3 regions of the Kitasatospora sp. NPDC059812 genome follow, and region 2 is predicted to be linked to each of the others. Evidence: riboswitches for the same ligand, from Rfam matches in the RefSeq annotation. Region 2 holds a riboswitch; each other region holds the start of a gene.
What was found. A riboswitch is a leader RNA that binds a small molecule or an ion and turns the genes downstream of it on or off. The one in region 2 is predicted to bind cyclic di-AMP.

Region 1 (9,880 bases), on a different contig from region 2:
GAGGACGTCCCACTCGCGGTCCTGCGTGCTTCGGCTGATGCTCATGTCCCGGCCCCGGTCCCTCGTTCTCGGCTGCTGATGGCATCAGTCTGGTCGAACGGCGGGCCGGGGAGGATCCGGAGGCCTGGCGGATCGGGGGTGGGGTTAACCCCCCGGGCCTGACCTGGCAGGCCTGCCCCGGGTCCGCGCCAGATGTCCGCGCCAGATGTCCGCGCCGGACGTCCGCGCCGAAAGGTCAGCCGGTCGCGCCGGTCCACTCGTCGGCGAGCAGCGAGTACAGGTACGAGTCGGACCAGGCGCCGCCCTTGTACAGGTCGTGCCGGACCCGCCCCTCCAGCTGGAACCCGAGCCGGAGGAGCACCTTGGCGGAGGCGGCGTTGTCCACGTCGACCCGGGCCGCCAGCCGGTGCACGCCGAGGGCCTCGAAGGAGAGCTCGCAGAGCAGGCCGGCGATCTCGCCCGCGTAGCCGCGGCCCCAGACGTCGCGGCCCAGCACGTAGCCGAGGTGGGCGGAGCGGTGCTTGCCGAGGGTGAGGGAGGCGTGGGCGATCGGCACGGCGTCCACCGGGTCCTCGGCGTCGTCGCGCCGGGTGACGGCCAGCCGGTAGGTGTCCCGCTCCGGCGCCATCGCCTCCTCCAGGTAGAGCTCGATCTGGTCGGCGCAGGTTTCGCGGTCGCGCGGCTCGAAGGGGAGGTAGCGGGTGACCTCCGGGTCGCCGAACAGCCCGTGCAGCGCGTCCACGTCGCCGGGGGTGTGGTGATACTCGCGGATGGCCAGCCGGGGGCCGGTGAGTCGTACGGGGACCATGGCAGCCGACCCTACTCCCGGCCAGCGGTTACCGTTCGAGCTATGAACGACGAAGACCTGCGGCTCGCCCCGCGCACCAGGGCCGCCGACCTGCTCGCCTGGGCGGCGGAAGAGGACCGCACCCCGGTGGCCGAAGCGCCGCTGCGCGCGGTGCTGGCCCTGCTGGAGCTGGGCGAGGGCAGGATGCACGACGGCTGGCCCGAACTGACCTCGAACGCGGTGGAGCACCTGCTGTACGAGCGGCTCTACCTGTACGTCCAACCCGAACCGGAGGCGGACCCGTTCGCGTACGGCGCCGCCGTCCGGCTGCTGACCGACCACCAGCGGGCCGCCAAGCGGCTCAACGCCAAGCGCCAGGAGCGGCTGCACGCCGAGGCCGAGTGGCAGGGCGAGGTCGCGGCCGGGCTGCTGCGCCGCGCCGACCTGGTGACCTGGCCCCGGCTGTACGCGCTGCTGCTGCACGCGTACGGGGCGGACGTCACGGATCCGGAGGCGGTGCGGGAGTGGCTGACCGGCTTCCGGGAGCTGGCGCAGGAGGAGCGGCTGGCCAGGTTCGCCGCACTGGCGCAGACCGGCTGGCTGGACGAGGTGGACGAGCAGGGCTGGAGCCCGACCCGGGTGATCTCGGTCGGCATGGCCACCGACGGCGCGCGTCGGCTGCTGGAGCAGGGCCTGATGCGGCGCAGCTACCGCAACCTGACCGAGCTGACCGCGCTGGGGCGGCCGATGCCGGACGAACTGGCCGGGGACTTCGGGGCGTTCGAGGAGGCGGCGGTGGAGGCCGCGCTCGACCTGTACGGGGAGTGGACGGTGCCCGGGCTGCCGCGACTGCTGGTGGAGGAGTTCCCGGACCTCGCGCCGGAGCCGGGGCAGGAGGAGATCGACGCGTACCTGGCGGGGCTGGCGCAGGAGGAGTTCGACGCCCGCCTGGAGGAGCTGGCGGGGCCGGCGCAGGAAGAGTCCGACGCGCACCCGGCGGGGCCGGCCGACCCGGCGGACCCGGCGGACCCGGCGGACCCGGCGCAGGAGTGACGCGGCGAAGCCCCGGCCGCCGGTGCCTTTCGGTTCCGGCGGCCGGGGCTTCGCGGGTGCGTCAGGGGTTGAGGCCGCGCTGCTGGAACCAGGTCTCCGGGTCGACGGGGGCGCCGCCACCGGGGCGGACCTCCACGTGCAGGTGCGCGCCGGTGACGTTGCCGGTGGCGCCGACCTTGCCGATCTGCTGGCCGGAGCCGACCTTGCCGGAGCCCTTGATGATCGAGGAGAGGTGGCAGTACCAGATCTCGGTGCCGTCGGGCAGGGTCTCGACGATCCGGTAGCCGTACGAGCCGGACCAGCCGGCCGAGGTGATGGTGCCCTGGCCGACCGCGTAGACGGGGGTGCCGGTGTCGGCGGCGAAGTCCAGGCCGGTGTGCAGGTGGGCCCAGTAGCGGGCGCTCTGGCCGTAGTGGGCGGTGAGGTGGTAGTCGCGCACCGGCAGGGTGAGGGCGGCGGCCTTGGCCCGCTCGGCCTCCTCGGCGGCCCGCTTGGCCTCGGCCTCCTTGGCGGCGGCCTTGGCCTCCGCCTCCTTCGCGGCCTGGACGCGGGCGTCCTCCTCGGCGGCGGTGCGCTGGCTGTCGGCCTGCAGCTGGATGCGGGCGGCGAGCGCGAGGCCGGGGTCGGCGGAGAGGGCGACCGGGGTCTCGTCCGGGGTCTCGATGGCGGGGGCGGCGGCCGGGGTGGCGGAGGCGAAGCCGGTGGCGCCCAGGGTCGCGGCGACGGCGGTGACGCCGAGCAGCGGGGAGGTCCCACGGACCTGACGCGGCATCCGGTGCCGGTTGGTCTCGGCGTCCGGGCCCGCGTACTCGGGGCCGTCCGGGCCGGGGTGGTCGAGGAGCCGGGTACCTGCTGCGAGGCCGGCCGGGTGTGCCGGGGTGTGCGTCGACGCCACGGAGGCGCGCTCCTTTCCTTCCTTCGCGCCTACCGGGTTAGCTGACGGGTTCGGAGCAGGAAGGTCTCCTACGGCTGGGCCGAAGCCCCGCCGATTCACCCCAAGGAACGTGGTTCCCCGGCTCCCTGACCTGCCCGGAGGCCGGTCGGCGGGATTAGGCGACGGCGCACGGTGCCGTCTGGGTACGGCGTTGAGGACCGCGCTGCGTTATCAAACGTTAATCCTAGGAGGCCCTGATTCCAAGCCGTTCGCCCGGGACGACCGGAGACAGGCGGGGCACTCTGGGACGCGAAGGGCGTTTTGTCCCCCTTGGGCCCCTTGGGCACGCTTGAACACCATTGACGCCACCTCACGTGATCGGACGTCAACGGACGGCCCTTCATTCAGGCACTCACCACTGACCTCCCCCGCCCCACAGGGTGCGAAGGCTTGACGGCTAAGGCTATTAGCCTTAGCTTTATGGCTATCGGCAGCACGCCGAAGCCCGCACCGGCAGCCCCCGGAGGCCCACCATGAACGCCACCAGCGCCCCCACCACCCAGTACCTCGACGTCACCGGCGGCCGCCTCGCCTACGACGACACCCGGCAGGGCGACGGCACCCCCGTCGTGCTGCTCCCCGGAATGCTCGACACCCGCGCCGCCTACCGGCACCTCCACCCGCTGCTGGCCGCCGCCGGCCGCCGGGTCATCACCATGGACCTGCGCGGCTTCGGCGAATCCTCGATCATCTGGGACGACTACTCCCCCGCCGCCATCGCCACCGACGTCCTCGCCCTGCTCGACCACCTCGGCATCGGCCGCGCCGTCCTGGTCGGCAACTCCTACACCGGCGCGACAGTCGTCAAGGCCGCCGGCGACGCCCCGGAACGGGTCGCCGGCATCGCCCTGATCGACGCCTTCGTCGAGAACCCCCCGCCCGGCGCCCTCATGCGCGGCGCCCTCCGCGTCATGGGCGCCCTGACCGTCCACTCGCCCGCCTTCTGGGGCCTCTACCACCGCAAGCTGGCCTACCCGGGCGCCAAGCCCGCCGACTTCGACACGTACGTGGCCGGACTCGTCGCCGCCATGCGCACCCCCGGCCGAAAGACCGCCACCCGCGGACACGTCGGCGGGGACTCCGCGCCCGTCGGCTGGACCGCGGCCGTCCGCTGCCCCTCGCTCGTCATCATGGGCAGCAAGGACCCCGACTTCCCCAAGCCGGAAGCCGTCGCCGACCGGCAGGCCGCCGCGCTCAACGCGCGGAAGGTCATGATCGACGGATCCGGGCACTACCCGATGGCCGACAACCCGCAGGCCACCGCCGGCGCCCTGCTGCCCTTCCTCGCCGAACTCGCCTGAGCCCCGCCCACCCCGTCCGCCCACGTCAGCCCCGCCCCCACGCGCCGCCCCGCCCCGCCACGTACGCCTTCCACCGACGGAGAGCCCACACCATGCCCCGAGTAGGACTCACCCCCGAGCAGGTCGTCGACCACGCCCTCGCCCTCATCGACGAGCAGGGCGCCGACGCCCTCACCCTGGCCGCCGTCGCCGCCCGGGCCGGGGTCGCCACCCCGTCGCTGTACAAGCACGTCAGCGGCGGCCTCACCGAACTGCGGCGGCTCATCGCCGTCCGGGTCACCGAGGAACTCGCCGACCGGCTCGCCGAGGCCGCCGTCGGCCGCAGCGGGGACGACGCCGTCGCCACCGTGCTGCGCGCCTACCACGCGTACGCCACCGAGCACCCGCACCGCTACAACGCCCTCCCCCAGGCCCCGCAGCCGGACGACGACCTCACCCGCGCGGCCGGCCGGCTCGTCGGGGTGATCATCGCCGTCCTGCGGGAGTACGGCCTCGACGGCGCGGAGGCGATCCACGCCGCCCGCACCGTCCGCTCCGTCGCCCACGGCTTCGCCTCCCTCTCCATCGGCGGCGGCTTCCAGCTCGCCGAAGACCTGGCCACCACCCAGAGCCGCCTCATCACCCTCCTCACCACCGGCCTCCGCACCTGGCCCACCCCCTGAGACACCGGCCACCGCACCGGCCGCGGCACGACCCGCCCGGCCTCCCACGACGACGGAACGGCCAGCGCCCCGGGTGACACATGCGCGAGAAGTCGGACCCGCCGACTTCCCGTGCGGCGGGCAGGCAGCGGCCTGGGGGTGGTGGGGGTGGACGGGTTAGTGTGGCCGGGCTGACTGGTGGTCATGACAGGGGACCGCCGACCCCTTGGCGGAGGTCCACGTGCCCGCACCGATAGCGAGGGCGCGGCGGTGGTACCTGCGGCTGCTGGACGGGAACGCCCGGGCCGCGCGGTACGCGCTGGGGGTGCTGCTCGGGGTGACGGCGGTGCTGAGCGTCCTGCCGATCGTGCTGCCGTACAGCTGGCCGCCGTCGGCGCTGGTGCTGCCGCTGGTGGTCGGCGGGCTGCTGTTGCGGCGCGGGCAGCTGCTGGTGCTGGTGTGCGCGGCGCTGGCCGGCGGGGTGCTGGGGGCGGTGGTGCGGGATCCGCTCGGGGTGCGGATCGGGGTGACGCTGGTACTGGCCGCGACCGCGGTGACGGTGCTGGCCGCGAACCGGTTCCGGCACCGGCTGGGTCTGCGCGGGACGCAGGGCGATTCGATGCTGCTGGAGCTGGCCGAGCACACCCGGACGCTGGCCCGGCTTCCGGAGCGGCTGCTCGACTGGCACTTCGACAGTGCGCTGGCGCCGGCCGGCGACACCTCGTTCTCGGGTGACTTCCTACTGTGCGCGCACCGCCCCGAGGAGGATCTGCTGGAACTGCTGCTGGTGGACGTGTCGGGCAAGGGCAGCCGGGCGGCGGCCCGCTCGACGCACCTGTCGGGCGCGTTCGCGATGCTGCTGGGGCGGGTGCCGCCGGAGGCGTTCCTGCCGGCGGCCAACGACCATCTGGTGCGGATGGGCTGGGAGGACGACTTCGCGACGGCGGTGCACCTCGCGCTGCGTCCGGCGACGGGCGACTACCGGCTGTTCAACGCCGGCCATCCGGCGCCCGCGCAGTTCCGCCGGGCGGACGGCGGCGGCTGGGCGCGGTCGGGGCACGGCGGTCCGGCGCTGGGGCTGGTGTCGGGCGTGCTGTACCCGGCGGTGTCGGGGCGGCTGCGGCGGGGCGATTCGCTGCTGCTGTTCAGTGACGGCCTGGTGGAGGTGCCGGGTCGGGACCTGGACGAGGGGGTGGGTCGGCTGCTGGCGGCGGCCGAGCCGGTGGTGCGGCCGTGGCGGACGCAGCAGCAGCTCACCCGGGGTGCGGCGGAGCGGCTGGTCCGGACGGTGGCGCGGGACGCGGCGGACGACCGGACGCTGGTGCTGGTGCGCCGTCTGGGTCACCATTCACCCGCTTCAGCACCCGCTTGAGAAATAAGGTATGAAGAATTAAGTGCCCGTTCGGGCACCCAGAGGGCACCCACCCCCCGAGAGCGGAAAGGCCGGGTATCCGATGGACCTGACCTCGCCGTGGGTTCCCCCCTCCGAGGACGAGAGCCGGACGCCGCGCAGCAGTCCCACCGCCCGCAGCCCCATGCGCTGCGTGCGCTTACTTCTCGGCTGCACCAGCGCCGCCGAACTGCTCGGCACCGTCCTCGCCGAGGGGCCGGGCTGGATCACCGGCGAGGGTTCCGCGCTCTACCTGCTGGATTCCGCGGGAATGCTCCGGCTGACCGCCTCGCACGGGCTGCCGGACTGGGCCCACGAGCGCTACAGCATCGTCGATCCGGCCGGTGACCTCCCCGCCGCGATGGCCCTGCGGTTACGCCGCCCCTACCTGCTCAGTCCCGAGCACACCAGCGTCGACTACCCGAACAAGAACGCCGGCATGGGCACCGGCATGGTCGCCGTGATCGCCCTGCCGATGGTCGTCGACGAGCGGCCGGTCGGCGTCCTCGCCCTCGCGCTGGCCCACCGGGGCACCGTCCCCCGCCGCGACCTGGACGTCCTGGAGACCATCGGCGAGGCCTGCGCCCACCGGCTGTCCCACCTGCTCGACCACGCGGACGCCCGGATACCCCAGGATCCGGCCGGGGCGCCGCCGGACGGGGCCGGCAGCCTCCCCGCCGGGCTGGCCCACCCGATGCTGTCGCTCGCCGTCCGGGCGGCCGGGCACGGCGCCTTCGAACGCGATCTGGTCACCGGCGAGAGCTACTGGGACGCCGCGGCGTTCCGGGTCACCGGCCAGCCCGCCACCGCCGACGGCTCCGCCCCGGAGCTGGACCGGATCGTCCACCCGGAGGACCTGCCGGACGTGCAGGCGGCGCTCGCCGAATCGCTCACCACCGGCGGGTGGTACCGGATCGGGTACCGGGTGCTGCGCGGGGGCGGCAGGGTGGCGCGGATCGAGGAGACCGGCGAGGTGATGCTGGACGTCCACGGCCGGCCGGTCCGGGTCGCCGGGCTGCTCTCCGACCGGGGCCAGGGCCGCGGCCGGGACCGGGACCGGGAACACCCCGGGCAGCAGGCCGGACAGCAGCCCGAGGAGCAGTCCACCCCGGCCGGGGCCCGGACGGCGCTGCTGCTCGCGCTCACCCGGTCGCTGTCGCGGGCGGTGACCGTCCGGGACGTCACCACCGCCGTCACGGACGTCGCCCGCCCGGCGTTCGGCGCCGCCAGCATCGTCCTGGACCTGGTGGACGAGGGCCAGCTGCTGCCCGTCTCGCACACCGTGTACGGCGGGCCCAGGCGCACCGAGCTGACCCGGCTGGCGGACCTCTCCGAGAACGTGATGCAGCACGCGCTGACCCGCTCGGCCCCGCTGTTCAGCGAGCCCGGCCCGGACCGGGGCCGGCACGGCCCGCTCACCCCGGCCTCCTGGGCGGTGCTGCCGCTGGTCGCCTCCGGGCGGCAGGTGGGCTCCTGCCTGATCACCTTCTCCGCCGAGCGGGCGTTCGGCCGGGAGGACCGCACCCTGTACTCGGCGTTCGCCGGGATCCTGGCGCAGTCCCTGGAGCGGGCCCGGCTGTACGACACCCACCACCACCGCGCCACCGAGCTGCAGCGCGCGATGCTGCCGCGCACCCTGCCCCGGCTGCCCGGGATCGCCAGTGCCGCCCGCTACCTGCCGAGCACCGAGGGCATGCAGATCGGCGGCGACTGGTACGACCTGCTGAGGCTGCCGGACGGCCGGATCGGGCTGGTGATCGGCGACGTCCAGGGCCACAACGCGGAGGCGACGGCGGTGATGGGCCAGCTGCGCAGCGGCCTGCGGGCGTACGCGACGGACGGGCACGATCCGGCCGCCACGCTGGCCCGGACCAGCCGGCTGCTGACCGAGCTGGACACCGACCTGTTCGCGACCTGTCTCTTCCTGGCCCTGGACCCGGCCGACGGCGCGCTGACCGCGGCCCGGGCCGGGCATCCCGCGCCGGTGCGGATCGCGGACGGCAGGGCCGTCGAGCTCGATCTGCCGGGCGGGCCGCCGCTGGGCGTGGACCCGGGGCAGCCGTACCCGCTGACGGTCGGCCGGCTGGCGGTCGGCGAGACGCTGCTGGTGTACACCGACGGGCTGGTCGAGGACCGCGAGGAGGACTACGACGAGTCGGTGCAGCGGATGCTCGGCGGGCTGGAGCTGTGGGCCCGGCAGACCGGCCCGACCCGGGTCGGCGCGGCGCCCGCGCTGGAGCGGCTGGCCGACCTGCTCACGCTGAACGTGACCGAGCGGCGGTCCCGGCCGGACGACGTGGCGCTGTTGCTCCTGCACCGGACGTCGCCCCTTCCGTAACACCGTGCACACGTTCCCCACACATCCCAGGACGTGACTCGGCCATCTGCCGCCCGGCCCGGCCGACGCGCCGCAGGCGCCCCACCGGGGACGAACGTCCTCGGGCCGTCCGGATCGCGGTCGAACGGCGCCGGTTTGACGCCGTATTGACTGGATATTGACGAGATCCGGTCACTTGGCGAGATCCGTTCACACCTTCGTAGGATCATCACCCTAGAATTCGCGGCGTGACGATGACTCAGTGGTGCACAACGGCAACCGGCGTACTCGCCGCCCTCGCCCTCGTGGCCACCGCCCGGTACCGCGCCGTGTCCGTCACCCAGCGCCGCCGCGCCGACCGGCTGCGACGCGACCTCGCCCGGCTCCAGGAGCAGCTGGGCGCCGAACTCTCCCGCCGCGGCGCCGACCTGGCCGCCGTCCAGCAGGAGCAGGAACTCACCGCCTCCACCCAGCGGGCCTTCCTCAGCGTCGCCCGCCGCATCCTCGTCATGGCCCACGACCAGCAGGCCCTGCTCGACGAGATGGAACGCACCCACGACGACCCGGCGCTGCTGGAGGGCCTGCTCAAGGCCGACCACGCCGCCGCCCAACAGGCCCGGCTGGCCCAGACCCTGGCCGTGCTGTGCGGCGCGCGGGCCGGCCGGCACTGGCCCGAGCCGGTCTCGCTGGAGGACGTCGTGCGCGGCGCCCAGTCCCGCATCCTGCCGTTCCAGCGGGTGGTGGTCCGCAGCCGGATCGAGACCGCCGTGGTCGGCGCCGCCGCCGAGGCGCTGATCCACGCCGTCGCCGAGCTGCTGGACAACGCCACCCGCTACTCCCCGCCCAGCACCCAGGTGTTCGTCACCCTGATGCCGGTGCACAACGGAGCCGTCATCGAGATCGACGACGGTGGCGTCGGCATGCCGGAACAGGCCGTCGCCAAGGCCGCCGCCGCCCTCGCCGGCGGCACCAGCCTGGAGGTCTCCCGGCTCGGCGAGGTGCCGCAGCTGGGCCTCGCCGCGGTCGGCCGACTGGCCGAGCAGTACGGCTTCCGGGTCACCCTCAGCTCGGCGCCCTCGCCGTACGGCGGCGTCCGCGTCGTCGTGATGCTGCCGAACGCCCTGCTCACCGAACCGCTGCCGCCCACCGTCCCCGGCCTCGGACCGGACGACCGGGCGTTCAGCACCGACCTCCGGCCGACCGGACACCCCGCCGGACACCCCCTGGTGGAGACCCCGCCGGCCGGCCGACCCCCCGCGGCCGCCGACACCCCGCCGCCGCTGCCCCGCCGGAGCCACCGACGCGACCGCGCCGCCCGCCCCGCCCAACACGCCTCTCCCGCGCCGCCGCCCGCCCCGCCGTACCGCTCGGCCCGGGACGCGCAGGCGTTCATGGCGATGTTCCAGGCCGGCACCGCCAGCGGCCGATCGGCCGCCCGGGTCCAGGCCCAGCACGAC
Region 2 (9,880 bases):
CCGGTCCGGCCCGGAGCAGCCGGTCGAGCCGGCGGTCCCGGTCCTCCCCCTGCCCGTCGGCCGCGCCGACCGCCCGGTAGAACGCCACGAGCCGCTCGGGCCCGTAGCGCCGGGCGATCAGCTCGCAGGCGAGCCACGCCTGCTCGTACGCCTGGGCGATGCCGTCGGCGCCCGCGGTGAAGTCCCGGTCGGCGGGCAGCGCGGCGGGCAGCCGGCCGGCGGCGACGTCCCGGGCCAGCTCGGGGGCGATCTGCTGCGGGCGCCGGCCGGAGCCACGGTAGGCGGTCCAGTCGGCGACACCCTCGGAGAGCCAGAGCGGTGTCCAGGCCCGGGTGTCGGCCCTGGTCGCGACGTGGGTGGCCTCGTGGGTGACGACCACCTGCCGGCCGAAGTCGCTGAGCCGCCCGAACGTCCCGGGGTTGACCAGCACCCGGTCGGCGGGGGTGTGCCAGGGCGCGCCGGGGGCGGCCGAGGTGACCGCCGCCATGCCCGTCCAGCCCGCCGGGTCGACCTCCAGCAGCCGGGCGAACTGCTCTGCGGTGGCGGGCACTTCGAGCAGCAGGCGGCCCGCCCAGCCGGTGCCCCAGACCTCGCTCACGGCGGGCACGGCCCGGTCCGCCACCGCGACCAGGCCGGCCGGGTCGGGTCCGTCGGCCAGGCCCAGCACCAGGCAGTGCGCGCCCGCCGCGGACCGGGCGGAGCCGAGGTCCCAGAGTGCCGGGGGCCCGCTCGCGCTCTCCTCCCGGTCGACCCGCCAGCTGCCGCCGGCCCGGACCAGGTCGATCCGGCGCGGGTACACCACCGGGTAGTCGTCGTACCCGGTGATCCGGACCGCCAGGTCGGCGGCGGCCGTGAGCCGCTCCGGCCCGGCGTCCGCGCCGAGCACCAGGTTGCGGTAGCCGGCCTCGATCGCCGCCGGTCCGGACCAGGAGGGCAGCGCCCGGGCCCGCGTGCCCAGCAGTGCGGCCACCTCGGCCCGCCGGTCCGCCGCCCACCGGCCCGACGCCCGCCCGGCCGCCGAGGGGGCCGCCGGGGCGGCCGGCGGCAGCGACAGCTGGGCCAGCCCGCCGGCCGCGAGCAGCAGCGCACCGCGCCGGGACAGCGTCCGGCGGGCGCCGTCTATCGGGTAGGGGGCGTCGGGGTCGGACAGTGCCGGGCTCAGAGCCGGACCACCCCCGCGACCGGCATCGCGTTGACGCTCTCGTAGCGGACCCTGGCGCCCGGGTAGGGGGCGTGCACGATCACCCCGCCGCCGGCGTACATCCCGACGTGGTGCATGTCCCGGTAGAAGATCACCAGGTCTCCCGGCCGCGCTTCGGAGAGGCTGACCCGCTGCCCGGCGTACGCCTGGGCCTGCGAGGTGCGCGGCAGGGTCACTCCGGCCTGCCGCCAGCTGTAGTACATCAGACCGGAGCAGTCGAAGGCGCGGGGCCCGGTGGATCCGTAGAGGTAGGGCGAGCCGATCATCCGCACCGCGGCGGCCAGCGCGGCCGCCCCGCGCTCGGAGGCGGGCGGGGCCGTGCCGAGGTCCAGCCGGTCGGTGCCCCGGGTGGCGCGCTGCTCGGCCTCCTGGGCGTCCTGGGCGGCCATCCGGGCCCGCTCGGCGACGCCCAGGCTGTTCAGCAGCCGCTGGGCCTTGGTGAGCCGCTGCTGGATCTGCTGCTTGCTGTCGGCGAGCGAGCGGCGGGCCTGGTCGAGTTCGGCGAGCTTGCCGGCGGTCTCGGTGCGGCGCTGGTCGAGCCGGCGCTGGCGGGTGGCCAGTTCGTGCAGGGTCTCCTGCTGCCGCTCGGCGGCCTGGTCGAGGGTGCGGGCCCGGGACAGGTAGCCCTCCGGGTCGGTGGAGAGCATCAGCTGGACGGTCTGGGCCATGCCGCCGCCGCGGTACTCGGCGCCGGCCACGGTGGCGAGGTCGCCGCGCAACTGGTTGAGCTGCTCCTGGGCGACGGCGATCTCGCCCTGGAGGACGGTCGTCTCGCCCTGGAGGCGCTGCTGCGTCTCCAGGGCGGCGTTGTACTTCTCGGACGCCTGCTCGGCCTCGCCGTAGAGCTGTTCCACCTGCGCCTTGACGTCCTTGCGGGTGGGCGTGTCCGGCACGGCGGGGGCGGCCTGGGCGCTGCCGCCCGCCGTCACGCCCAGGGCGGTGGTGGCGGCCGCGGTCAGCACCAGCGCACGGGCGAGCAGTTGGGGACGACGGTGCACGGGCATGGCGGCAGCGGCTCCGATCCGGCGGTGGGGCCCCGCCGCCGCACCAACGCGGGCGGCCCTGGAAGCGGAGTCCGGTGGCAGACGTTAGCGAGTCCGGGCAACCGAGTCCAAACCCCTGCCAACCCGAATATTTGACCCGTAATCGGACATCAGTCCGAGGCGCCGGAAAAGCCGCAGGCCCGGCCTTCCGTGGTGGAAGGCCGGGCCTGGGAGGGCCTGCGCGAGGATCAGACCCGCACGATGGAGGTCAGCGGCATGTTGCCGACCGCCTCGTAGCGGACCGACGCGCCGGGCTTGGGCGCGTGCAGCACCTGGCCGTTGCCGGCGTAGATGCCGACGTGGTGGGCGTCCCCGTAGAAGATCAGCAGGTCGCCGGGCTGGGCCTGGGAGAGGTCGGTGCCGATCCGGGTACCGGCGTGGGCCTGCTCCTGCGAGGTGCGCGGCAGCGCCACGTCGACCTGGTTGAACGCCCAGACCATCAGGCCCGAGCAGTCGAAGGAGCCGGGGCCGGAGGCGCCGTAGACGTACGGGCTGCCGATCTTGGAGGCGGCGATGGACAGCGCCGCGGCGCCGCGCGAGCTGCCGGCGCTCGGCTTGGTGACCGGCGCGGCGGGGGCCTGCGACGCGCTCAGGTCGGTGCGGCTGTTGTCGCGGGAGGAGCGGTCGGCGGCCTGCTGGGCCGCCGCCTGCTGCTGGGCGGCCTTCGCGGCGGCGTCGGCCTTCGCCTTGGCCTCGGCGGCGGCCTTCTCCTCGGCCGCGCGGATCGCCTGGCGCTCCTGCTCGGACAGGGTGTTGAAGAGGTCCTGCGCGGCCTTGAGCTTGCCCTGGACCTCGTCCTTGGCGCTCTTCAGCTGCTGGGTGGTGGTCTCCATCTCGGCGAGCTTGCCCTGGGCCTCGGAGCGCACCTGGTCGAGCTTGCGCTGCTCGTCCTGGAGCTGCTTGAGCTGGCCCTTCTGGGTGCCGCCGGCCTGGTTCAGCGTGTCGGCCTGGCTCAGGAAGGTGTCCGGGCTGGCGGAGAACATCAGCTGGACGGTCTGCGATATGCCGCCGTTGCGGTACTGCTCGCCGGCGATCTCGGCCAGGCCGCCCTGAAGGTCGGTCACCTGCCCCTGCTGCCGCGCCACCTGGTCCTGGAGGTCGGTGACCTGCTTCTGCAGCTGCTGCTGCTTCTCCTGGGCGGCGTTGAGCTTCTCGGTCGCGACCTCGGCCTGCTCGTTGAGCTGGTCGACCTGCTCCTTGACCTGGTCCTTGGTCGGCTGCGGGTCGGCGTGGGCGCCGGACTGCGCGGACAGCGCGACGGCCGCGGCGGCGAAGCCGGTCATGATCGAGACCCGGGTGCGACTAGCGGGCTTGGGACGACGATGGGACGCCACGAAGGCGGACTCCTTCTTCCTACGCCGTCTACCGGGTGAGCTGACGGGTTCGGGCCGGAAGCGTGCCCTACGACGCCTCACGGCCGTTCCACCGGCCGACCTGGCGCCGATTCACCCCGGAGGAACGTGGTTCCCCGGCTCCGTTCGACAGCACCCCCGACTGCTGGGCTCCCCGTCGGGCAGGCACTGGGCCCGCCCCGCTGCGTCACGAACTCGACGGAAACCACCGCCGTCACCCTGGCTGGGCGATCGGGAGTGCGGTGGTTCGGGGCACGACCCTAGTAACTGAACCGTGATCCGTTCAAATCCTTGTCAGAAAAAAGACGGAAGAAGACCAAAGTTCTTTTGTGAATATGACACATAGTGATCACCGCCGTACGCAAAGCTGATCAGTCTTCACCGGGGACTCGCACGGCGGACAAAACCCGAACGCCACCCCCGGTCGGAGGGTGGCGTGGATCACAGGCCCGGACGGGGCCCTTCGGGCGTGTCGGGCCGTCAGACCCGGCGGATCGTGTTGATCGGCATCGCGTCGACCTTCATCACCTTCACCACGTCGCCGGTGTGCGGCGCGTGCACCACCATGCCGTTGCCGATGTACATCCCGACGTGGTGCCGGTCGGGGCCGTAGATGACCAGGTCGCCCGGCTGGGCCTGGTCCAGCGTGACCTTGGTGCCGACGTTGCCCTGCTCCTGCGAGGTACGCGGCAGCGAGACGCCGGCCTGGCCGTACGCCCAGACCATCAGGCCCGAGCAGTCGAAGGTGGTCGAGCCGGTGGCGCCCCACACGTACGGCGAGCCCTGCTTGCTCATCGCCTTGGCGACGGCCACGCCCGCGTAGCCGCCGGCCTGCGGGAGGCTGCCGAGGTCGGCCCGGTCGCTGCCGCGCGAGGCGCGGTCGTCCTGCTGCTGCTGGGCCCGCAGCGCGGCGCGGTCGGAGGCGCTGAGCGAGTTCAGCAGATCCTGCGCGGCCTTGAGCTTCTGGTTGACGTCCGTCTTGGCCTGGTTCAGGTCCTTGGTGGTGGAGTCGAGCGAGGCCAGGACGGCGGCGGCCTCGGACTTCTCCTGGTCCAGCCGACGCTGCTGGTCCAGCAGGCCCTTGAGCGCCTCGGACTCGCTGGCGCTGGCCTGCTGGGCGCTGGACGCCTTCTCCAGGTAGCCGGACGGGTCCGAGGAGAGCATCAGCTGGACGGACGGGTCGATGCCGCCGGTGCGGTACTGCTCGCCCGCCACGCCGGCCAGGCCGGTCTGGAGCTGGGTCATCTCGTCCTGGCTGCGGGCCACCTTGTCCTGCAGCTGGTCGGACTGCTTGCGGAGCTGGTCGGCCCGCTCCTTAGCGCCGTTGTACTTCTCCGCCGCCTGCTCCTGGTCCTGCTGGAGCTGGTCGATCTGCGCCTTGACGTCGCTCTTGCTGGGCTGGGGCGCGGCGTGCGCGGCGACCTGCGCGGAGAGGGCGACCGCGGTCGCCGCGGCAGCGGTGAGCACGGAGACCCGGGCGCGGCTCGGCTGCTTGGGACGGCGGTGGGAGGCCAAGGGAATTGCTCCTTCTTCCATCGGCCTCACCCGATCAGGTGAGAATCCGGAAAATAGGTTTGACGCCACACCCTAGGGAAGATCCACGGGTTTTGCCACTCCCCCGAAGGCGTGAACTCCACTTCCCCCGCAGGCTTCACCGGATGTGCACACCGCCGCAAACCGGGCGCTGACCAGGCGTCATTCCGTCGAGGCAGCCGTCAGGGCCGCGCCAGCCGGTTCAGCAGCAGAACGGAAGCCACGGGGCGCGCGCCCGCCTTCCGCACGCCCTCCGCGACCTCCCGGTCGGTGGACACCACCACCACCGGACGCCCCTGCGGCTCGGCCCGCACCAGACGGCGGATCAGCTCGTCCGCGGTCTCGCCGGTCCGGCTGAACCGCACCCGCACCCCCCGCGGTGGCGCCATGATCACCGGAACGTCCAGGTCCTGCCCGTCGAACACGCAGGTGACCTCCGCCTGCGTGCGCTGGGCCAGCATCGCCAGCCCGCCCAGCAGCCGGATCCGCTGCTGCTCCAGCGGCAGCGTCGGATAGCCCGTCTTGGTCACGTTGTAGCCGTCCACCACCAGGTGCACCTGCGGGATCGCCAGCAACTGGTCCAGCAGCGCCGGATCGTCGTCGGCCAGACCGCGCCGGGCCACGTCGTGCGGCGAGGCCGCCCCCGGCACCACCGCCTCCACCAGGTCCCCCGGCCGGATCTGGGAGACCGGCAGCGCCAGCTCCCGCTGGAGCCCCTGCGCCGACTGCAGCACCGTGTCCAGCAGCAGCCGCAGCCGCATGTCCTCGACGCTGCGGCCCTCGCGGGCCGACCGGCGGCCCTGCTCGGCCGCCGTCTCCAGCTCGCCGACCCGGTGCCGCAGCCGCCGCGCCTCGGACTCCGCAGCGCCGCGCTCGGTGGCCGCCTGCGCCCTCGCGGCCTCCAGCTCGGCGGTCAGCCGCCTGGTCTCGGCCTGCGCCCGGCGGGTGTCGCTCTCCAGCGAGCGCACCTTCTTCCGCAGCGACTCGGCCTCCCGGCGGACGTCCTCGGACTCCGCACGCTGCCGCTCCAGGTCCGCCCGGGCCGCTGACCGCAGCTCGGCGAGCTCCGCCTGCAACTTCTCCACCAGCCGGGTGGCCTCGGCGGCCGCACCCTCGGCGCCGGCCCGCTCGGCCTCCTCCCCGGCCTCGGCCACCAGCCGGCTCCAGCCGGCCGACCGCACCAGGTAGGCGGCGGCCGCGACGTCCATCGGATCGGCGGCGCCCGGGACGCTGCCCGACTCCAACGCCTTCACCAGGTCCGGCTGGCCCAGCCTCAACCGCTCCGCTATCCGCACCCGGAACGCCGGCTCCGACTCCAGCGCCGCGGCCAGCGCCGTGGCCGCGTACTTGGCCCGCCGGGCCGGGGTGAACTTGACGTACTGGCGCAGGCTCTGCGGGAGCTCGCCGGGCGGCAGCCCGCCGAGCGCGTCCGAGGCCAGGCCGACCACGCGCCGGCGCACGCCCTCGGGCAGCGGCCGGTCCAGCTTCTCGGCAGCACGCTCCGCCACCGCCTCGCCGGAACCCACCGCCTCGCCGGAGCCCACCGACGCATCGGAACCCGCCGCCTCGCCGACGGCCGCGGGCCCGGACGGGGCCGCGTCGGCGGCCTGCGCCTGCGCGGCGGCAGCAGGCTGAAGCCCCTGCGCTTCGGCGGGCTCCCTCGCTGCGTCCACCACGTCCTCGGCTCCGATCCTGGTCCTACGGGGTCACGGCCCGCGGCCGCCGCCCTGTCGTCACGCTCCGTGCGTCCTGTCTGTATTGTCCCAGCGCGGCGGGCAGGCGCGCCGCGCACCCGCCCCCCGCGCCGTCGGGCGTCAACCCTGCTCGGCGGAGGCCTCCGCGCTCTCGGCGCCCGGACGGGCCACCAGCTCGACCTGGTCCACGGCGTTGCACCAGCGGCAGCGCACCGACTCGATCGTCTCGCTCAGCACCTCGGTCTCCTCGACCTTGGACTCGCCGGCCAGGTCGAAGTGCAGGAACTCGGTGACCCGCGCGGTGCGGGTCACGTCGAAGCGGGTGAGGTTTCCGCACAGGGTGCAGCGCCAGCGCGTCTCGGCGGTCAGGGCGGGGACGGTCATCGGGGGTCCTCTCGGGTGGTCCCTGGGTGGGCTAGGCGCTCCCCCCGGGGCCCCGGCGTCGGCGGCGGGAGGCGGGATTGCCCGCCCCAAGCCTATTGCCTGAGGCAACCATCCCGGCCACCAGTCAGGAGAACGAGCGGGCTAGTCCACCTGCCGTACAAGGCCGTGTCACACGCCCGACACGGAGGGATGCTTGGCCGCATGGCACTGACGGCCCCCGGGCACACCGACGCGTGGGGCGAACGCCCGTCCGTGCCTGCCCCGGCGGTCACCTACGCCCTGATCGCGGTCAACACCCTGGTGTTCCTGCTGGGCCCGGCCGCCGGGCTCAATCCGCTGTACGGCACCGGCCAGTCCCGGCTCTGCGCGGAGCAGCGGTACGAGCAGCGCTGGGGCGTCATCCCCGCCGAGGTGCTGGCCGGCCGCCCGCTGACCGCCGAGCAGCTGGCCCAGGCCCCCGACCCGGCCCCGGGCTGCCCGGCCGCGCCCACCCCGGCCAAGCACCCGGCGCTGTCCGTCCTCACCGGGCTCTTCGTGCACGCGGGCTGGCTGCACCTGCTGGGCAACCTGCTCTTCCTCCACGTCTTCGGCCCCACCGTCGAACAGCGGCTGGGCCGGGCCCGGTTCGCCCTCTTCTACCTGGCCGCCGGCAGTCTGGCCACGTACGGCTTCGCCCTCGCCGAGGCGCACTCCCCGGGCTCCACCCGGGTGCTGATCGGCGCCTCCGGCGCGATCTCCGCCGTCCTCGGCGCCTACCTGCGCTTCCATCCGCGCGCCCGGGTGACGACGCTCGTCCCGCTGCTGCTGTTCCTGCCGCTGCGCTTCCCGGCCTGGCTGGTGCTCGGCCTCTGGTTCGCCCTGCAGTGGTGGTCGGTCCACTCGGCCGGGCCCGGGGTGGCCTATCTGGTCCACGTGATCGGCTTCGCGGCGGGCTTCCTCTACGCCTGCACGGCGGTCAGCCACCCCCCGAGACGACCCGGCTGACGCCCGATACGCTGGCGGCACCCCACAAAGGAGCCCGAACAGTGATCACCGCCATCGTCCTGATCAAGACCAGTGTCGACCGCATCCCGGAGATCGCCGAGGCCATCGCGGCCATCGAGGGCGTCAGCGAGGTGTACTCGGTGACCGGTGGCTACGACCTGGTGGCGATGGTCCGGGTGCGCCGGCACGACGATCTGGCCGCGGTCATCCCGGGCCGGCTGAACAAGGTCCCGGGCGTGGCCCACACCGAGACCCAGATCGCCTTCCGCACCTACTCCCAGCACGACCTCGAGGCCGCCTTCGCCCTCGGCCTGGACGAGTAGGCCCCTCAGCCCTGCCGACGCCCCCGGTCGACCTCCACGGTGGCGACGCAGCGTCCGCCCTCGTTGCGGTAGTTCCACGCGGCACCGTCCGTGACCAGCTCGCGGACGGCGGTCAGGAAGCGGTCGACGTGCTCGTCCGGGGTCCCGGCCCCGAAGCTCACCCGGATCGCGTTCAGGCTGCGCTCGCCGGGCAGCGACGGCTCGGGCGCCCCGCACTCGGAGGGGGAGACCTCTTCGTCCCCGAGCAGGGTGCGCAGCAGCGGGTGCGCGCAGAACAGGCCGTCGCGGACCCCGATGCCGTACTCGGCGGACAGCGCGGCCGAGAAGTGCGAGCTGTTCCAGCCCTGGACGACGAAGGACAGCACGCCCACCCGGGCCGCCTCGGCACCGAACAGGTTCAGCACCTTGACCTGCGGGATCTCCGCCAGCCCGGCGGTCAGCCGGGCGATCAGCTGCCGCTCCCGGGCCTCCAGCGCGTCGAAGCCCGCCTCGCTCAGCGCCCGGCAGGCCGAGGCGATCGCATAGGCGCCGATGACGTTCGGCGAGCCGGCCTCGTGCCGGGCCGGGCCGGAGTGCCACTGGACGGCCACCGAGCCGTCGGTCTCCCGGGCCACCGTCCGGGTCGCCCCGCCGCCGGCCAGGTACGGGTCGGCCGCGTCCAGCCAGTCCGCCCGGCCGGCCAGCACACCGGCGCCGAAGGGCGCGTAGATCTTGTGGCCGGAGAAGGCGATCCAGTCGACGTCCAGCTCGCGCACCGAGACCCGGTGGTGCGGGGCCAGCTGGGCGGCGTCCAGCACCACCCGGGCGCCGTGCCGGTGCGCGGTCCCGGTCAGCTCGGCGACCGGCCACAGCTCGCCGGTCACGTTGGAGGCTCCGGTGACGCAGAGCAGCTTGGGGCCCTCGGGCGCCTCGGCGAGCGCGGCGTCCAGGGCGGCGACCGCCTCGGCGTGCGAGCGCGGCGCGCGCAGGTAGTGGACGTCGAGCCCGGCGTGCGCCCAGGGCAGCAGCGAGGCGTGGTGCTCGGTCTCGAAGGCGAACACCCGGGTCCCGGCCGGGACGGCCGAGGCGAGCAGGTTCAGCGAGTCGGTGGTGGCCCGGGTGAAGACCACCTGGTCGCCCTCGCGCAGGTCGAGGAACTCGGCGACGGTGCGGCGGCTCTGCTCGAACAGGTCGGTGGACAGCTGGGAGAGGTACCCGGCGCCGCGGTGCACGCTGCCGTAGTAGGGGGCGTAGGCGGAGACGTCGTCCCAGACCCGCTGGAGCGCCGGGGAGCTGGCCGCGTAGTCGAGGGCCGCGTACCCGACCTTCTCGCCGCTGGCGAGCGGGACCTGGACGTCGTGGCCGAGGACGGCGAGGGGGGCGCAGA
Region 3 (9,880 bases), on a different contig from region 2:
CTTCGGTCCCACATTTCGGACGTAGCGGGCGAGCGGGTGCGACGAATGACTGGATCGCCATGTGAAGAAATTCACGAACTTTCCCGCACCGGTCCGGGCGCGCCCCGGCCCCGGACCCCCGAAAGGGGTGCCGGGGCCGGTCGGGTAAGGCTCGCAGGAGGTCAGGACGCCATACTCCAGGCGATGCCGTCCAGGATGTCGTGCTCGCTCACGACCACCTCGGCCGCGCCCGTCCGCTCCATGATCTCCAGCAGCTCCAGCGCGCCGGCCGCGATCACGTCCACCCGGCCCGGGTGCATCGACGGGATGGCCGCGCGCTCGGCGTGGGTGGCACCCAGCAGCTCACGGGCGATCCCGGCGACCCGCTCCCGGCCGATCCGCGAGTGGTGGATCGCCGCCGAGTCGTAGGCCGGCAGGTCCTGGGCGATCGCGGACACCGTGGTGACCGTCCCGGCCAGGCCCACCAGGGTGGCCGCGCCGCGCAGCGGGACGACCTCCTCGGCCTTGTCCAGCTCGGCCCGCACGTGCGCCCGGGCCGTCTCGATCTGCTCCGGCGAGGGCAGCTCGGCGCCGCCGAAGTGCCGCTCGGTGAGCCGGACGCAGCCGATGTCCACCGAGCGCGCCGCCTGCACGTCCGCACCGCCCAGCACGAACTCGGTCGAGCCGCCGCCGAGGTCGAACACCAGGTACGGCGCCGGGAACTGGCCGCCGGTCAGCTCCTTGGTGGCGCCCACGAAGGACAGGTGCGCCTCCTCCTCGCCGCTCACCACCTCGGGCTCGACGCCCAGGATCGCGCGCACGCCCTCGACGTACTCGTCGCTGTTCTCGGCGTCCCGCGAGGCGCTGGTGGCGACGAAGCGGGTGCGCTCCGGGCCGACCCCGAACCCGGCGATGACCTCCCGGTACTCGCGGCAGGCCGCGAAGGTGCGGGCCAGCGCGTCCGGGTGCAGCCGGCCGGTCTGGTCCACGCCCTGGCCCAGCCGGTTGATGATCATGCGGCGGTCGAGGTCGGTGATCTCCCCGGTGGCCGGGTCCAGGTCGGCGACCAGCAGCCGGATCGAGTTGGTGCCGCAGTCGATCGCGGCCACCCGGGTCATGCTCACGCGGACTCCCCGGGGTCGGACTCCTCGGCGGCCCGCTTCTTCGCGGCGCGCTCGGCGGCCTTCTGCTGCTTGGCCTCGATCACGGCCTGGTGGTCCTGCTCCTTGGCCCGGTTGCGGGCGACCCGCCCACCGGCGGCCTCGACCTCGGCCGGGGAGACGCAGGGGCCCTTGGCCCACCAGTCCTCCAGCAGGCCGATCGCCTCGTCGCCGAGCGGGTTGACGCCCTCGCCGGCCGCCAGCGAGTGGCCGACCAGCACGTGCAGGCACTTCACCCGGTCCGGCATGCCACCGGCGCTCGGGAAGCCCTCCAGCACCTCGATGGCGTCGCGCCGGGCGATGTAGTCCTCGTGCGCCTTCTGGTAGGCGGCGGCCAGCTCCGGGTCCTCGGCGAGCCGGGCGGTCTGCTCCTTCATCACGCCGTCCGCCTCCAGGGTGCCGATCAGCGAGGCGGCCTTGGGGCAGGTCAGGTAGTACAGCGTCGGGAACGGCGTGCCGTCCGGCAGTCGGGGGGCCGTCTCCACGACGTCCGGGTTGCCGCAGGGGCAGCGGTGCGCCACGCCGCGCAGGCCGCGCGGCACCCGGCCGAGCTGGGCGGCGATGGCGGCGACGTCGGCGTCGGAGACGGCGGGGTGGTTCTCAGTGGTCATGGGGGGAGGTGTCTCCAGCGGGGGACGGTGGGAGCGGACGGGGGGAGGCGGGGGCCGGGGCGGCGGCGTCGGTGGTGTCGGCGGCGTCGACCGAGTCCCAGATGCTGGCGTACCAGGGCTTGGCGGCCCGCGCCGAGCCGCCGGACGCGCCGTCGAAGGCGGCCGAGCCGGCGGCGGCAGCGGAACCGGTGGCGGACGCCGAGGGCCGGGCCGCGGCCGGACCGGCCGGATCCACCGCGATGTACGGGGTCTCCCCCGGCATCGCGTAGTGCAGCCGGGCGCGGGCCTGCGCCTTGACGTACTCGGGGTCCTGCCAGCGGGCCTTCTCCCGGCGCAGCTGCTCGACCTGCTGGCGGGAGCGGTCGGCCTTCGCCTGCTGGGCGGAGATCTCGGCGCGCTGGGAGATGAACTGCCGCGTCGGGTAGGCGAGGATCGCCACTAGCGAGCAGAGCACCAGGACGAGGACGGTCGCCCGGCTCGTGAAGCGAGGCCGGGCCGCCAAGCCCGGGATCCTCCAGCCTGCCATCTCCCGTTCCCCTCCTGGTCGCGACGGTGCCCCGCCGTCCACCCTACGGGGTGAACGGCGGGGCACCGGTCAGGCGTGCTCACCGGTCGGCGGAGCGACCGTGCTCGCCGCTCCGAGGAGCGGCTGAGCTTGCTGCTCCGCGGAGCGGCTGTGCTTGCTACTCCGCGGAACGGCTGTGCTTGCTATTCCGCGGAACGGAAACGCGGGAAGGCGCCGCGGCCGGCGTACTCGGCGGCGTCGTCGAGGATCTCCTCGATGCGCAGCAGCTGGTTGTACTTGGCGACGCGCTCGGAGCGGGCCGGGGCGCCGGTCTTGATCTGGCCGCAGTTGGTGGCGACGGCCAGGTCGGCGATGGTGACGTCCTCGGTCTCGCCGGAGCGGTGCGACATCATGCAGCGGTAGCCGTTGCGCTGGGCCAGCTCGACGGCGTCCAGGGTCTCGGTCAGCGAGCCGATCTGGTTCACCTTCACCAGCAGCGCGTTGGCGGTGCCGGTCTCGATGCCCCTGGCCAGGCGGGCCGGGTTGGTGACGAACAGGTCGTCGCCGACCAGCTGGACCTTGTCGCCCAGCTTGACGGTCATGGCCTTCCAGCCGTCCCAGTCCGACTCGTCCAGCGGGTCCTCGATGGAGACCAGCGGGTAGGCGTCGACCAGCTCGGCGTAGTACTCGATGAGCTCGGCGGCGGAGATGGCCTTGCCCTCGAACTGGTAGGCGCCGTCCTCGTAGAACTCGGACGCGGCGACGTCCAGGGCGAGCGCGATGTCGCGGCCGGGCACGTAGCCGGCCTTCTGGATGGCCTCGGTGATGAGGTCCAGGGCCTCGCGGTTGCTGTCCAGGTTCGGCGCGAAGCCGCCCTCGTCGCCGAGGCCGGTGGACAGGCCGCGCTCCTTCAGCACGCCCTTGAGGGTGTGGTAGACCTCGACGCCCCAGCGGACGGCCTCGGAGAAGGACTCCGCGCCGATCGGGGCGATCATGAACTCCTGGATGTCGACGTTGGAGTCCGCGTGCGAACCGCCGTTGAGGATGTTCATCATCGGAACGGGCAGCACGTGCGCGTTCGGGCCGCCCAGGTAGCGGAACAGCGGCAGGTCGCTGGCCTCGGAGGCGGCGTGCGCCACGGCCAGCGAGACGCCCAGGATCGCGTTGGCGCCGAGCGAGGACTTGTCCGGGGTGGCGTCCAGGTCGAGCATGGCCTGGTCGATCAGGCGCTGCTCGGTGGCGTCGTAGCCGACCAGCTCCGGGCCGATCTGCTCGATGACGGCCAGGACGGCCTTCTCCACGCCCTTGCCGAAGTAGCGGTTCTTGTCACCGTCGCGCAGCTCCAGCGCCTCGAAGGCGCCGGTGGAGGCACCCGACGGGACAGCGGCACGACCGGTGCTGCCGTCGTCGAGGCCGACCTCGACCTCGACCGTGGGGTTGCCACGCGAGTCGAGAATCTCACGGGCTACGACGACATCGATGGACGGCACGAGGCATCTCCTTGCGGAAGCAGGGTCCGGCTGACGTTGGGTGCTGCCGGCGGGACGATTGCGGAGTCGTTACGACCAGAGCCTAACCGCCCCGGCCCCCGGGGCCGCGCTGGCCTCGGTCCCGTCTCAGCGTGTGGCCCGGCTACCCACCAGTAGTTCACCTGCTTGCCCGATCGAAGCGGGCGAATACGGGGGAATGCGGGCGAAGGGGGACGGCGCCCGTCCCCCTTCGCCCGCAGGGCGCGGGCCGCTCAGGGCCCGGGCCGCTCAGCCGAGGTGCAGCACCTGGCCGGGCATGATCAGGTTGGGGTTGCCGCCGACGGTGCCGCGGTTGCCGTCGTACACCGACTGCCAGCCGCCGGACACGCCCTGGGCGGCGGCGATCGTCGACAGCGTGTCGCCGGCCCGGACGGTGTAGTCGTGACCGCCCTGCGCGGCGGCGGGCTGCGCGGCCGGGGCGGACTGTGCGGGCTGCGCGGCGCGGGGCGCGTACTGCGGCTGGGCGGCGGGCTGGCCCGCGTACTGCTGGTAGACGCTCTGGTGGCTGGTCCAGTACCAGGCGCCGTTGTTCTGGTACCAGTACACCTTCGCGTCGGCGTCCCAGCCGGCCTTGCCGGAGAAGCCCTGGGTCTGCGGCTGCGTCTGCTGCGGGGCCTGCTGGACGGGCTGCTGGGCGGCCGGCTTCGGGGCGGCCTGCTGGACCGGCTGCTGGGCGGGCTTCGGGGTCTGCGCCTGCTGGGTCGGCTTGGCGGCGGACTGCTTGGCGGGCTTGGCGTCCGTGGAGGTGTCCACGGAGGCCGGGGCGCCGCCCTTGCTCAGACCGGCCTTCTGGGAGCAGACGGGCCAGGCGCCCGGGCCCTGCGAGGCCAGCACCTTCTCGGCGACCGAGATCTGCTGCGCCTTGCTGGCCTGGTTGGCCTGCGGGGCGTAGGAGGTGCCGCCGTACGCCTTCCAGGTGCTGGGCGTGAACTGCAGGCCGCCGGAGAAGCCGTTGCCGGTGTTGATGCTCCAGTTGCCGCCGCTCTCGCACTGGGCGACGGCGTCCCAGGTGGAGGCCGGGGCGGCGGAGGCGCCGGTGGCGGTGAGGAGCGGCATCGCGAGTCCGACGCCGGCCACACCGGCGACGGCGATGGCCTTCTCGGTCTGGGTGCGACGACGGTGGCGGCCAGTTCCAACGAACAGCATGACGAGGTCCCTCTCCGCACGCCTGCGAGGTGAGCTGTCGGGTTCGGACCGGGAGGTGGCCCGGCCGCCGAAAGCGGAAACGATTCCGCTCGGGCGGCTTCACCCCAAGCCGTTGGGGAACGGCAACAAACCTGGTTCCCCCGCCCCTGCCCAGGGTCTGGTCGGTTTCCCGTGACGCGGCGGGCAGGATTCGGCGTTCCGCGCACGAGGTCCGCAGCTGCGAACTCCAGGGAGAGTAGACAGATCATCAGACCAATAACAAGCTCATATCACCGATATCACACACAAATTACGGCGCGTGGTCAATCGCCTACCAACGGCGGCGGTATGTCCGGATTAATGCGGGTTCAGACCTGGCTCCACGAGCCGCCGGAGACGCGCCGTCAGCGTGTCGGAGCGTCGGCCGACGTGACCGGCGCGTGCGGAGAGCGGGCCTCCGGTGTGAATTCGACCGGGAGTTCCCGCAGGCCACGCATGATCAGGCCGCCCCGCCAGCGCAGGTTCTCCGGGCTTTCCGCGAGCCGCAGGTCCGGCAGCCGGGAAAGCAGCGTGGTCAGTGCGCTCCGCCCCTCCAGGCGGGCCAGCGGGGCGCCGATGCAGTAGTGGATCCCGTGGCCGAAACCCAGGTGCGGATTGTCCGTGCGGGCCAGGTCCAGGGTGTTCTCGTCCGCGAACCTGGCCGGATCGCGATCCGCCGCGGCCAGCACCACCAGCACCGGATCGCCCACCGGGATGTCCACCCCGCCGATCGACAGCGGCCGCGTCGCGAAGCGCCACGTCGCCATCTCCACCGGCCCGTCGTAGCGCAGGAGTTCCTCGATCCCGGTGTCCAGCAGCGCCGTCTCGCCGCGCACCACCGACTCCTGCAGCAGCCTGCGCTGCTCCGGGTTGCGCAGCAGCGCGTACGTGCCGTTGCCGATCAGGTTGACGGTCGTCTCGAACCCCGCGAACAGGAGGATGAACGCCATCGCGGCGGCCTCGTTCTCGTTCAGGTGCTCGCCGTGGTCGCTCGCCCGGATCAGGCCCGAGATCAGGTCCTCGCCCGGATCCGCCCGCTTGCGGTGGATCAGCTCCAGCAGGTACGCCCGCATCCGCTTCACCGCCCGCCCCACGCCGCCGCGTTGGCCGCCGCCGTGCCGGATCATCATCCCGGCCCAGTCCCGGAAGTCGTCCTGGTCCTCGGCCGGCACGCCCAGCAGGTCGCAGATCGCGTAGATGGGGAGCGGGAACGCGAACTCGTGGATCAGGTCCGCCGAACCGCGCTGCGCGAAGCCGTCGATCAGCCGGTCCGTGAGCTGCTGCACCCGCGGCTCGAACTCCGCCACCCGGCGCGGCGTGAACGCCTTCGACACCAGCCGGCGCAGCCGGGTGTGGTCCGGCGGGTCGATGTTCAGCAGATGCGTCATCAAGTCCGCCTGGCGCTCCCCCGGAATTCCCACCCGCCCGGTGCGGTGCGCCTGCTCGCTGTGGTGCGCCGGGTTCTTCGACAGCCTGCTGTCCGCCAGCGCCTGCCGCGCGTCCGCGTAGCGGGTCACCAACCAGGCCTCCACCCCGCTCGGCAGCGTCGTGCGGTGCACCGGGGCGTGCTCGCGCAACCAGGCGTAGGCGGGGTACGGATCGGTGGCGAACTCCCAGGTGAAGAGCTGCGGGGCGGCGGGGTCGGGCTGCACTGGCATGCGTCGACCGTATCCGGTGGGTCGGGGCCGCACCGCCTCCGGCGACCCCGACCGGCGGAGCCGGATCGTCGACACCCGGCGGACGGCCCGCCAACGCTCCGTGGACGCCTCGTGGACGGTCCGTGGACAGCTCTTGGACAGCTCTTGGCCGGGTGGCGGGCGTGACCCTGGTCACCTGAGGGGTAATCCCTGTTGCGGAGGGTCAGGACCTGCCTACGATCCTCCGCAGAAATCGTGGGCGCCGGTGCGGTGTCGCCCACAGGGAGGAGCAGACCATGCGGGTCAGCGGGTCAGTCGTCGTCATCGCGGTACTCGACGGCGGATCGGGAGCCGAGCTCGCCCGCCGGTTCGCCGCCGCCGGAGCCGCCGGAGTGCTGATCGCCGACCAGCGGGCCGGCGTCGCCGAGGACCTCGCCACCGAACTCGACCGGCCGGGCTGCCCCGTCGTCGGCGTCGGCGGCGACATCCGCCGCCCCAGCGACATCGCCGCCCTCGTCGACACCGCCGAGAAGCACCTCGGCCCCATCGACCTGTTCTGCGTCGCCGGCCCCGACGGCGAGCGGATCGTCTCCCTCGCCGAACTGCCCGCCCGCCTCGACCTCGAACGCCTCGCCGAACTCCTCGCCCTCGTCGGCGAGGCCATCGGCGAAGTCGTCCCCCGGCAGCGGCGGCCGATCGAGAACACCGCCACCGCCGCCTGAGGCCCCGCCCGGGCCCGCTACTCGCCGACCGGCTTGAGGCCCTCGGCCGCGCGCACCGCGTCCCGGTAACCGCGCGCGGCCGAGCGCAGCGCCGCGTCCACGTCCACCCCGGCGTCGTGCGCCCGCTGGGCCACCGCCAGCAGCAGCCGGCCCGCCGACTGCGCCGTCAGCTCCGCCGGCAGCGCGTACGGCTCGTCCGGCACGCCCGCGAAGCCCGCCCGGCGCACCCGAGACACCAGCTTCGCCGCGTACGCCAGCGACGGCAGCCCGGCCGGCACGCCGTCCAGCACCGACTCCCGGTCCGCCTTCTCGGCCGCCTTCAGCTGCTCCCAGTTCGCCTCCACCTCGGCGGCGCCCTCCGCCTCGACGTCCCCGAACACGTGCGGGTGCCGGTACATCAGCTTCTCGACGATGTCACCGGCCACGTCGTCGATCGAGAACGCCTCCTCCGGGTGCTCCTCGGCGATCCGGGAGTGGAAGAACACCTGGAGCAGCACGTCGCCCAACTCCTCGCGCAGCGTCTCCCGGTCCCCCTCCTCGATCGCCTCGACCAGCTCGTACGCCTCCTCGACCAGGTACTTCACCAGGCTCTCGTGCGTCTGCTCGGCGTCCCACGGGCAACCGCCCGGCGAGCGCAGCCGGTCCATCACCGACACCAGGTCCAGCAGCCGCGCCCCCGGCAGGTCGTACGACCCCGGCAGCACCTCGATCTCCGGCACCTCACCGGCGTGCTCCACCGCCAGCCGCGCCAGCGCGTCCGTCAGCCCCGGATCCCCGTCCGGGCTGCCCAGCCACACCGTCGGCCCGGCCCCGCCCGGCTGCCCGGTCAGCAGCCGCGCCAGTGCCGGCGCCGACCCCGCCGCCACGACCTCGACCTCCACCCCGGCCTGCCGCACCGCCGCCACCTGCGGATGCCCCGCGTCCGCCGCCAGCACCCGTCCTGCCGACCGCAGTGCCTCCCACGCCGGCCACGCCAGCAATCCGGGGGCCACCCGGTGGGTGGTCGTCAGCAGGATCAGCTTCGCGTCCGGAACATTCGTCGTCACACCCCGAACCTACCCGCCGCCCGCCCGGGGCGGGGACGAGGCGGGAACGGGGCGGACGGTGGGGCGGGCGGGGGCTACTTCTTCGACCCCGCCAGGTCGTCGAACATCGCCGACAGGAACTCGCTGCACCAGCCCAGCAGATCCCGCCCGACCAGCGGCTTGCCGCCGATCCGCCCGGTGCTCGGCCGCGGCACCAGCAGCTGCTGGGCGGCCGCCTTGACCTGGCTGCGCGGGTAGAGCCGGTTCAGCCGCAGCTGCTGGGACTCCCGCAGCTCCACCGGCCCGAACCGGACGTTGGCCCCCTGGAGGGTGATGTCCGCGATGCCGCAGCGCCGGGCGTACAGCCGCAGCGCCGCGACCAGCAGCAGGTTCTCCACCGGCTCGGGCAGTTTGCCGTAGCGGTCGACGAGCTCGTCCCGGACCTGCTGGATGTCCGCCTCCGAGTTGACCGCCGCGATCGAGCGGTACGCCTGCAGCCGCAGCCGCTCGCCGGGCGCGTAGTCGTGCGGCACGTGCGCGTCGACCGGCAGCTCGATCTTCACCTCCAGCGGCTCCTCCTCCGGCTCGCCGCCGTTCGCCAGCGACTCGCGGAACTCGGCCACCGCCTCGCCGACCATCCGCATGTAGAGGTCGAAGCCGACGCCCGCGATGTGCCCGGACTGCTCGCCGCCGAGCAGGTTGCCGGCGCCGCGGATCTCCAGGTCCTTCATCGCCACGTACATGCCGGCGCCCATCTCGGTGTGCTGGGCGATGGTGGCCAGGCGCTCGTGCGCGGTCTCGGTGAGCGGCTTCTCCGGCGGGTACAGCATGTACGCGTAGCCGCGCTCGCGGCCCCGGCCGACCCGGCCGCGCAGCTGGTGCAGCTGGGAGAGGCCGAAGGTGTCCCCGCGCTCGACGATCAGGGTGTTGGCGTTGGAGATGTCGATGCCGGACTCCACGATCGTGGTCGACACCAGGACGTCGAACTCCTTCTCCCAGAAGTCGACGACGACCTTCTCCAGCTGGTTCTCCCCCATCTGCCCGTGCGCGGTGGCGATCCGCGCCTCGGGGACGAGGTCCTTGAGCCGGGCGGCCGCCTTGTCGATCGACTCCACCCGGTTGTGGATGTAGAACACCTGGCCCTCGCGCAGGAGTTCGCGACGGATCGCGGCCGAGATCTGCTTCTCGTCGTAGGGGCCGACGAAGGTCAGCACCGGGTGCCGCTCCTCCGGCGGGGTGGTGATGGTGGACATCTCGCGGATGCCGGTGACGGCCATCTCCAGGGTGCGCGGGATCGGCGTCGCGGACATGGTGAGCACGTCGACGTTGGCGCGCAGCTTCTTCAGCTGCTCCTTGTGCTCGACGCCGAAGCGCTGCTCCTCGTCGACGATGACCAGGCCGAGGTCCTTGAACCTGGTCTCGGAGGAGAACAGCCGGTGGGTACCGATGACGACGTCCACCGAGCCCTCGAACAGGCCCTCCAGCACGGCCTTGGCCTCGCTGTCGCTCTGGAACCGGGAGAGCGCCTTCACCGACACCGGGAAGTTC

Region 1: linked by a shared signal. The riboswitch ahead of ACFV6D_RS33520 (M23 family metallopeptidase) and the one ahead of ACFV6D_RS00340 (NlpC/P60 family protein) in region 2 are both predicted to bind cyclic di-AMP.
Region 3: linked by a shared signal. The riboswitch ahead of ACFV6D_RS36205 (transglycosylase family protein) and the one ahead of ACFV6D_RS00340 (NlpC/P60 family protein) in region 2 are both predicted to bind cyclic di-AMP.

What each region holds. Positions count from the first base shown of each region.
Region 1 is NZ_JBHWIO010000100.1:20,799-30,678, forward strand. It holds gene ACFV6D_RS33505 (sensor domain-containing protein) at 1-45, opposite strand, end outside; gene ACFV6D_RS33510 (GNAT family N-acetyltransferase) at 236-808, opposite strand; gene ACFV6D_RS33515 (hypothetical protein) at 851-1,840, shown strand; gene ACFV6D_RS33520 (M23 family metallopeptidase) at 1,902-2,735, opposite strand; cyclic di-AMP (ydaO/yuaA leader) riboswitch at 2,748-2,906, opposite strand; gene ACFV6D_RS33525 (alpha/beta fold hydrolase) at 3,248-4,075, shown strand; gene ACFV6D_RS33530 (TetR/AcrR family transcriptional regulator) at 4,168-4,737, shown strand; gene ACFV6D_RS33535 (PP2C family protein-serine/threonine phosphatase) at 4,958-6,088, shown strand; gene ACFV6D_RS33540 (SpoIIE family protein phosphatase) at 6,171-8,444, shown strand; gene ACFV6D_RS33545 (sensor histidine kinase KdpD) at 8,678-9,880, shown strand, end outside.
Region 2 is NZ_JBHWIO010000001.1:68,543-78,422, reverse strand. It holds gene ACFV6D_RS00350 (hypothetical protein) at 1-970, opposite strand, end outside; gene ACFV6D_RS00345 (C40 family peptidase) at 1,159-2,205, opposite strand; gene ACFV6D_RS00340 (NlpC/P60 family protein) at 2,433-3,578, opposite strand; cyclic di-AMP (ydaO/yuaA leader) riboswitch at 3,589-3,738, opposite strand; gene ACFV6D_RS00335 (NlpC/P60 family protein) at 4,077-5,111, opposite strand; gene ACFV6D_RS00330 (NYN domain-containing protein) at 5,312-6,673, opposite strand; gene ACFV6D_RS00325 (hypothetical protein) at 6,944-7,207, opposite strand; gene ACFV6D_RS00320 (rhomboid family intramembrane serine protease) at 7,409-8,191, shown strand; gene ACFV6D_RS00315 (Lrp/AsnC ligand binding domain-containing protein) at 8,233-8,514, shown strand; gene ACFV6D_RS00310 (aminotransferase class V-fold PLP-dependent enzyme) at 8,520-9,880, opposite strand, start outside.
Region 3 is NZ_JBHWIO010000124.1:6,057-15,936, reverse strand. It holds gene ACFV6D_RS36225 (Ppx/GppA phosphatase family protein) at 162-1,097, opposite strand; gene ACFV6D_RS36220 (DUF501 domain-containing protein) at 1,100-1,768, opposite strand; gene ACFV6D_RS36215 (septum formation initiator family protein) at 1,740-2,252, opposite strand; gene eno (phosphopyruvate hydratase) at 2,459-3,745, opposite strand; gene ACFV6D_RS36205 (transglycosylase family protein) at 4,013-4,930, opposite strand; cyclic di-AMP (ydaO/yuaA leader) riboswitch at 4,936-5,103, opposite strand; gene ACFV6D_RS36200 (cytochrome P450) at 5,314-6,606, opposite strand; gene ACFV6D_RS36195 (SDR family NAD(P)-dependent oxidoreductase) at 6,882-7,307, shown strand; gene ACFV6D_RS36190 (MazG family protein) at 7,325-8,353, opposite strand; gene mfd (transcription-repair coupling factor) at 8,428-9,880, opposite strand, start outside.